One region of the Priestia sp. YIM B13490 genome, then DNA from elsewhere that is predicted to be linked to it. Evidence: a T-box and tRNA genes for the amino acid it is inferred to sense, from the RefSeq annotation. Region 1 holds a T-box; the other holds one or more tRNA genes.
What was found. The T-box of region 1 lies ahead of thrS (threonine--tRNA ligase). A T-box ahead of a tRNA ligase gene usually reads a tRNA of that ligase, here a tRNA-Thr.
Positions count from the first base shown of each region.

Region 2: it encodes a tRNA-Thr, which carries the amino acid that the T-box ahead of thrS (threonine--tRNA ligase) is inferred to sense. The anticodon was not compared.

Region 1 covers NZ_JBHZOT010000003.1:576,726-580,941, forward strand. Annotated here, with positions in the region: gene ACFX4R_RS12855 (sulfatase family protein) at 1-1,235, shown strand, start outside; T-box leader at 1,627-1,852, shown strand; T-box leader at 1,891-2,119, shown strand; gene thrS (threonine--tRNA ligase) at 2,174-3,391, shown strand; gene ACFX4R_RS12865 (hypothetical protein) at 3,563-3,766, opposite strand; gene ACFX4R_RS12870 (amino acid permease) at 4,153-4,216, shown strand, end outside.
Region 2 covers NZ_JBHZOT010000001.1:206,033-210,248, reverse strand. Annotated here, with positions in the region: gene ACFX4R_RS01055 (ABC transporter permease/substrate-binding protein) at 1-606, opposite strand, end outside; gene ACFX4R_RS01050 (ABC transporter ATP-binding protein) at 606-1,556, opposite strand; tRNA gene ACFX4R_RS01045 (tRNA-Thr) at 1,823-1,895, opposite strand; gene ACFX4R_RS01040 (aromatic ring-hydroxylating oxygenase subunit alpha) at 2,106-3,158, shown strand; gene ACFX4R_RS01035 (DHA2 family efflux MFS transporter permease subunit) at 3,193-4,216, opposite strand, start outside.

The sequences.
Region 1 (4,216 bases):
AACCGGAAGGGAGAAATCCGCACAATTCTGGTTCATCTGCGGCCGTTGGAGTGAGCGGACGAGACGAAATATATGCAGAGGAAATCATAGAGCTTATTCAACGATTAGAACATCAAGCGCCTGCGCAGCCTTGGCTCATGGTAGCTTCATTTGTGAACCCGCATGACATTGCGCTGTTCGGAGCGATTACCAAACACCTTCCTATGTTTCAGTTTTCTATTGATGAGACGATTCCAAACATCGATCCGCCACCTACCATTAGAGAACCTTTACAAACAAAGCCTAGCGCTCAAAGCAGCTATAAATACATCTATCCAAAAGCGCTGCAGCCAACCCCAAATTCTAGCTTCTACCGGCGCTTGTATTATCAGCTGCAAAAAAATGTTGATAAACAAATTTTAAAAGTTCTTCGGACCATGGAACAATCTTCGTTCTATGAAAATACAATTATTATTTTTACGTCTGATCACGGTGATTTGCTTGGAGCTCACGGGGGACTACATCAAAAATGGTACAACATGTATGAAGAATCTATTCACGTTCCGCTTCTCATTCATAACAAGCGTTTGTTTCCTAGTTATCAACGTACAGACACACTGACTAGTCAGCTTGACTTGATCCCGACAATGCTTAGTTTAGCTAATATAGATGCTTCCGCTATTCAAAAGCAATTACAAAAAAGTCATACGGAAGTACATCCATTTGTTGGGCGAGACCTGTCAGGTATACTTCGAGGAGAAACGTGTGCTGAGCAAGAGGAAACAGCGATTTTCTTCATGACGGATGATGACCCGACAAAAGGACTTCACCAAACAAATTTTTTAGGAGAAAGCTACCCGTCAGTTGTTCAGCCTAATCACATTCAAGCGGTCATTGTCGAGTTTTCGTCAGCGGCAGGAAAGGAAATTTGGAAATACGCTCGCTATCATGATAATCTGCAATTTTGGTCAGCAGATGACGAAAAAGATGAATTCATTCACGGAGAGCAATATGGAGGTTACCCTGTGAGTTTTACTACCCTTAAAACAACCCGTGTTCCTGATCAAATTGAAATGTACAATTTGACCAAGGATCCGTTAGAAACAGTAAATCTGGCTCACCCGTATTTTTCGACAAATGAAACAAGGAAAATTCAGCGGCAGCTTGACGTTATTCTTAAAGAACAAATCAGGACAAAACGGATTTTTCCGCAAAGTGGAAGCATGCATGATGAGCTTTTGTCTAAAGATAGATAAAAAATAGTTTCTATGGATTTAAGTTAAATATTTGCGTGAGCAGAAAAAGGTGTATTTAATATTTTAGTATATAAATTAAAAACTTGATGATACTTGTGTTAGGTTACTTGTTCTGGTTTGGGGTAGTATTGGTTTCACTTCATTAATCCCGATTAGATAAAACAAATAAGGACTTATAGCATCTTTCTTTTTCGCCTTTATTGTTATGAAAATAAGAATGGAATGTAGTCGTTAATAGTATAATAAAAAACTTTTTCAGTCCGTGTATTCTTAAGTAACTTTTCAAAAATTCAAGCATAAAGTAATTCTATACCATTTGAAAAATAAAAAATTACTTCTTGACTTTTGTTAAATTTATACACTATAATCGCTTTTAACAACTAATAAACAGTATTTGGCAATGAAAAGGACACGAATTGGATGCTGTTTTCTTCGCAGAGAATAGGGCCACTGGCTGAGAGCCCTTAAGAAATCATCTAATTTACCACCTTAGAGCTATTGCAGGGAACGTGCATAACTGAAACTGCAATCGGTAAAACCGTTATCTTTTTAAGCGTAAAATACGTATGGGTATTTTACGGAATTAGGGTGGTACCACGGCCGCATTCGTCCCTTCACTAGGGATGAGTGCGGTTTTTTTTGTAGAAAAAAGAATATACAAGCAATGAAAAGGACATGAATCATTTTTGAATTTTCTTTACAGAGAGTAGGGTCACTGGCTGAGAACCCTTAGAAAACGAAATGAATTTACCACCTTGGAGCTGCGGCGGGGAATGTGTATACACTGAAACCGCACCCGGTAAAACCGTTATCTTTTTAAGCGTAAAATACGTATAAGTATTTTACGGAATTAGGGTGGTACCACGGCCGCATTCGTCCCTTTACTAGGGATGAATGCGGTTTTTTTTGTTGAATAAAAACATATTGGAGGAATGAACATGTCAAAACAAATGGAAGCAGAAAAGCGAAATCATCAAAAGTTAGGTCAAGAACTGGAGCTGTTTATGTCAATGGAAGAAGCTCCTGGTATGCCGTTTTTCTTACCTAACGGAATGATTGTTCGAAATGAGTTAGAAAATTACTGGAAACAAAAGCATTATAAAGCAGGCTATCAAGAAATAAAAACACCCATCATGATGAAACAGGAGCTCTGGGAACAATCAGGGCACTGGGAGCACTATCATGAGAATATGTATTTTTCAAATGTTGACAAACAAAACTATGCGATTAAACCGATGAATTGTCCGGGAGCCATTTTATTGTTTAACAGCAAGCGAAGAAGCTACCGAGAACTTCCGATTCGATACGCAGAGCTTGGATTAGTTCATCGTCACGAGCTTTCTGGGTCTTTAAACGGCTTGCTAAGAGTCCGTTCATTCACACAGGACGACGCTCATTTATTCGTAAAGCTCAGTCAGATCCAAGCTGAAATTAGCCGCATTCTAGCGTTTATCCATGACTTTTACTCACATTTTGGCTTCGATTACAAAGTGGAGCTATCCACACGACCTGAAAAATTCATGGGAGATATTGAAACATGGAACCAAGCAGAAAAGTCGCTTCAATCTGTGTTAAGTGAAAAAGGCTTAGACTATCAGGTAAATGAAGGAGACGGAGCTTTTTATGGGCCGAAAATCGATTTTCATATTTTAGATTCCTTAGGTCGCAGCTGGCAGTGCGGAACAGTTCAGCTTGATTTCTTAATGCCGGAGAAGTTTGACTGTATGTATATTGGAGAAGACAATAAACCGCATCGTCCCGTAATGATTCACCGCGCTATATACGGTTCCGTTGAACGATTTATGGCCATCTTGATTGAACATTACGAAGGTCAATTTCCTCTTTGGCTGGCTCCTGTTCAATTTAAGCTTTTGCCTATTGCACCGCCGCACGTGGAATATGCATATAAAGTGAAACACGAGCTGGAGTTAAAAGGGTATCGTGTTGAAGTAGATGATCGCATTGAAAAAATAGGGCTGAAAATTCGAGAAGCAGAAATGCTGAAAGTTCCTTATATGGCTGTGATAGGAGATAAAGAAGTGGAAAATGAATCGCTTGCTATGCGAAAGCACGGGAAGAAAAATATAGGAACAGTAAGTTTGGAAGAGGCAGCTGTATACTTGAATAAAGAAAAGAATTCAAACAGAGTGTATTGAAGCTATTTACCTTACTAAATAGAAAAATCCGATTTTTTAAGTCGGATAGTGATTCCCTTCATTTTGTCTCACACCAAAATGAAGGGAATATTGAACTAGAAGGGTATAAGATAATATATATCAGCAGTATAACTTTTGCCTTAGACAAACGCCGGTATTTTATAAAAAAATTTATCTTATTCCATTCGAATCGTTTGTACGCGATGAAGCTGAAGCCTCACCTGATGGTTTGTTTATGTTTTGCTGATTTCGCTTCTTTTTAGAAGGAGAGTAAAAAAGAAATTTAAACATAAAGTATACTCCTAATGCTAGTAAAATACAGCCAATAAGTAAGTTAATCATCTTTCTCCGCCCTTCATACACTTCAGTTTTCATCATTATAACACCCGGTAAGATAAAACATTCATCGTTCTGTAAATAATCTCTATGTCAGGAATTTATATCTGAAGATAGTTAGTAAAAAAGTTATCTAAAAACATATAAAATAATTTTTAGAATATTATTTTTATTCAAACTTATTATACATAAGCACAATGATAATCTCTTTATTTAGTTTATAAATCCAAAATAGAGAAATACTAAGAAATCGCTTACAAAAACTCTTGAAATATATATAATGATATTAGTATACTAATAGACAAGTTAGTAATTATTTCTATATAATTACTTCTGTATCTGAAGTAAAAACGCGCAGCCAAATGGGAAAAGACGTTATTTTCAAGTTTTTAATGGATGAGTGGCAACAGAGAGGAGAGAGTGCAATGGGAAAACTATTTAAAAAGAAGTCAATCGAGCAATTATTAGAACAAAGTCAAAACAAGTCTC
Region 2 (4,216 bases), on a different contig from region 1:
TTCAATCGTTCGCAGAATTCCATCAAAAATAAGCGCTAATAATGCTGCTGGAATGGCTCCTAATAAAATCAAACTATTATCGCTTCGGTCAATACCAAGCAAAATTAAGCTTCCGAGTCCGCCCGCTCCGATAAGAGCCACGATTGTCGCTGTGCCAATAATGAGTACCATCGCTGTGCGAATTCCGGCCATAATGACAGGAAGTGCTAGAGGAAGTTCTACTTTAATTAATCGTCTCCACGAGTTCATCCCCATGGCTTTGGATGCTTCAATTAAAGATGGGTCCACTTCTTTAATTCCGGTATATGTATTTCGTACAATAGGAAGAAGCGAATATAAAAACAGTGCAATAACCGCGGGAAAGGTTCCAATTCCGACAAGAGGAATCAGTAATCCTAATAAAGCGAGTGAAGGAATGGTTTGCAGTACGGCTGTTACGCCAATGATTGGTTCAGCAATACGGTCATGCCTCGTTAAGTACAGTCCGAGCGGCACTGAAATTAATACGGCGATAACAAGAGCCAGTACTGAAATTTGAATGTGTTCAAGAAGAGCTTGAAACAGTGCATCTCCTCGTTGATCTAATAATGTGCTTAGTGCATTCATTACAGCGTTCCTCCTTCTTTCGTTTTATCAGAAAGAAACGCTAATAGAGTTTTGCGCGTTACAACGCCAATACGTTTGCTCCCTTTTTTCACGGCTATTGCTTCATGGTCGTAAAGGGCGTCCATTGCCTGCTGAACAGTGGCGGTTGAAGCTAACTCTTCAGTAGGTTCTACGTCTGGCTGTTCACTTTCTTTGACAAACATATCCAATGTCTCAAATAAAGCATTGCCTTGATTTCCAATAAATGTTTTTACAAATTCATTTTTAGGCTTTTGGATGAATTCCTCCGGGGTTCCAACTTGAACAATTTCCCCATCTTTCATCAGGCAGATACGATCTCCAAGCGTCATCGCTTCGCTCATATCGTGCGTAACAAACACAAATGTTTTTTTGATTTTTTCTTTTAAGCTAATAACATCTTGCTGAAGCTGTTCGCGGCTTAACGGATCGAGGGCACTAAAGGGTTCGTCCATTAAAATAACGGGGGGATCAGCTGCGAGGGCACGTGCTACACCTACACGTTGCTGCTGGCCACCTGAGAGCTCAGACGGCTTTCGGTTTCGATACTGCTTTGGGTCTAGTCCTACCAAGGTAAGCAGTTCATCAATGCGCGTTTTGATTTTGTTTTTCTTCCAATGCTTCATCTCGGGTACAATGGCTATATTTTCAGCGATGGTCATATGAGGAAAAAGAGCAATCTGCTGCAGAACATAACCAATGTTCCAGCGTAGCTCATGGATGTTGTGGTCCGATACGAGCTTATCTTTTATGTATAGTTCTCCTTCGGTAATATCATGAAGACGGTTAATCATTTTTAAGGTGGTTGTTTTCCCACACCCACTCGGACCAATTAAAACGAAAAACTCTCCTTCTTTAATTTCTAGATTAATATTTTTCACGGCGGTCGTACCGTCTGGATATTGCTTTGACACATTCTTAAACGTAATCAAATTATCGTTCACACTCCCTGTTGAAATTTAACCCCTAGTTCCGTGTACCCAATATTTAGAGGCAATAAACATTCTTTTAAGAATATTTCTAAATATGATTCATAAGACACAGGGGAAAAGATACGCATATTTTCTCACAATCTCCTAATAAGGCTATCAAACTGTTAAAGTTTTCACAAGGAGGGAAAGAATAATTCGGAGAATAATTTTAAAGCCGACACAAATAAAAAAAACCTTCTTTCAACAAGAAAGAAGGTTTTTTAGTATGCTAGCGACAGGGATCGAACCTGCGACCTCTTGCTTACCATGCAAGTGCTCTACCTACTGAGCTACACCAGCGTCTTGGAAAATTATATCACGTTTAAATTTATTTAGGAAGCGCTTTTTTAAATTTTTTTATTGGTATATTCTCTAATTTACGTCTTCTGAAATTCGCACTTTCTACAAAGTTCCATATTTCATGTTAGAACTCCTTACATAAATTGTGTGAATTTTCTTTTTTTATATTACCCTTAGTAAAAGAGCTTACAAAAGAAGGGAAGAAAATAGATGGAACAACAACCAACCATGACCAAACCAAAAACAGCAACTCCCTACCCAAGAGACTGCACGTTCAGCCTGGAAGATTGGACGACGCTCGCTAAGTATTGGTACCCCGTCGCACGCTGCAGTGATGTAACAGAGAAACCAACGTCCGTAAAACTGCTAGATGTAAATCTAGTTCTATACCGTACCACACACAAAGTAGTGGCGGCTCGTGATTTATGCGTTCACCGAGGCACCCCTCTTAGCATGGGCTGGGTGGAAGATGATGAAATTGTCTGTCCTTACCACGGCTTCCGCTATGCAACGGACGGTGCATGCACGTCGATTCCAGCTCACCCTGATGCCAATATTTCTCCCCGCTTGTGTATGGCCGTCTATCCAGTTATTGAACGATTTGGATTAGTGTGGACTTCCCTGACAGGAGAACAAGATAACCTGCCTTACTTCGATGCGTGGGAGGACCCTGATTTTCAGCAAATTGTTTGTCCGAGCTTTGATATCATGGGTTCGGCCGGTCGTCAAATGGAAGGCTTTTTAGACGTAGCTCATTTTGCTTGGGTTCACACAGACACATTTGGTGATCGAAACAACGCCTTTGTGCCTAAATATAAAGTAAGCGATACAGAGTATGGGCTTCATGTAGAATATACGAGCACCGTGAGCAATTATTCCAAAGAACAGCAGCATTTAAATCCACCTGATTTTAAATGGCTTCGCGTCTTTGATGTTTATCCGCCGTTTACAGCTACGCTAAAAGTATACTTCCCAGAAGGCGCAGAACTGTGGATTATGAATGCAGTCTCTCCTATTTCAGCCCGCGAAACACGTTTATTCGCACCAATCGCTCGAAACTTTGACAAAGATTCTCCCGTTGAAGGTGTGTATGACTTTAACCTTCGCGTCTTTGACGAAGACCGTGAAATGGTTGAAAACCAAAAGCCTGAAGACTTGCCTTTAGACCTGCAGATGGAAGCGCATATTATGGCTGATCAAACGTCCATCGGCTACCGGAAATTATTAAAGAAAATGGGCTTAAGCTTTAGATATACAAGCTAAAGAAATCCCCGCTGTTTCAGCGGGGATTTCTTTTTTATTTAGCAAACTGCTCGCGTCCTGCTTTTTCCTTTATCACTTCATCTTCACTTGCCGGCGTGGCGCGTTTCATAAACAATGAAAGAATTAAAGCAACCACCACTAGTACTACTGAGACGGCAAACGCATCGTTAATTCCTTGTACCATTGCCTGCATCCCAATTTGTTCTTTCATTTGAGCTGCCCCGGCTGCCGTTGCATTCGCTGCTCCTGCTCCGCTCATTGCATCTTGAGCAAGCTCTTTTGCATGCGTAGCTGTACGATTTGACATCACCGTTACTAAAAGAGCCGAACCAATAGCTCCCGATACTTGTTGAAGCGTGTTATTCATCGCAGTACCATGCGGATTAAAGCGCTGCGGCAGCTGATTTAATCCGTTTGTCATAACCGGCATCATCACCATAGACATTCCGAACATGCGAAGCGTGTAAAGCGTAATGAGCGTTGTATATGTCGTATCAAGCTCTAAGTTACTGAAGAAATACGTCGTAACGGCTGTAATCGTTAGACCCGTTACAGCCAGTGCACGCGCTCCGAATTTATCAAATAATTTTCCGGTAATCGGAGACATCACACCCATGAGTAGCGCACCCGGAAGCATTAGTAATCCTGAGTGAAGCGGAGAAATGCCTCGTACCGTTTGAACATAAATTGGCATTAGCAGCATGGCTGAGAATAATGCCATTGTAATCACCATTGAAATCGTTGATGATAAAGCAAACATTGGATATTTAAAAATGCGGAATTCAAGCATAGGTGTTTTAAGCTTGAACTGACGCGTAATAAATAAAATCAGCGCAACGGCTCCTACGATAATGGTGCCGTATACTTCCACAGAATCCCAGCCTTTATCCCCTGCTGAGCTAAATCCGTATAGAAGTCCCCCAAATCCAATTGTAGATAACACAAGCGATAGGAAATCCAGATTGATTTCCACTTTTTCTTTTTTGTCTTTTAATAGGAAGAAAGCGCCTATTAATACAATTGCCGCGATTGGCGTAACAAGGTGGAACAGCATTCTC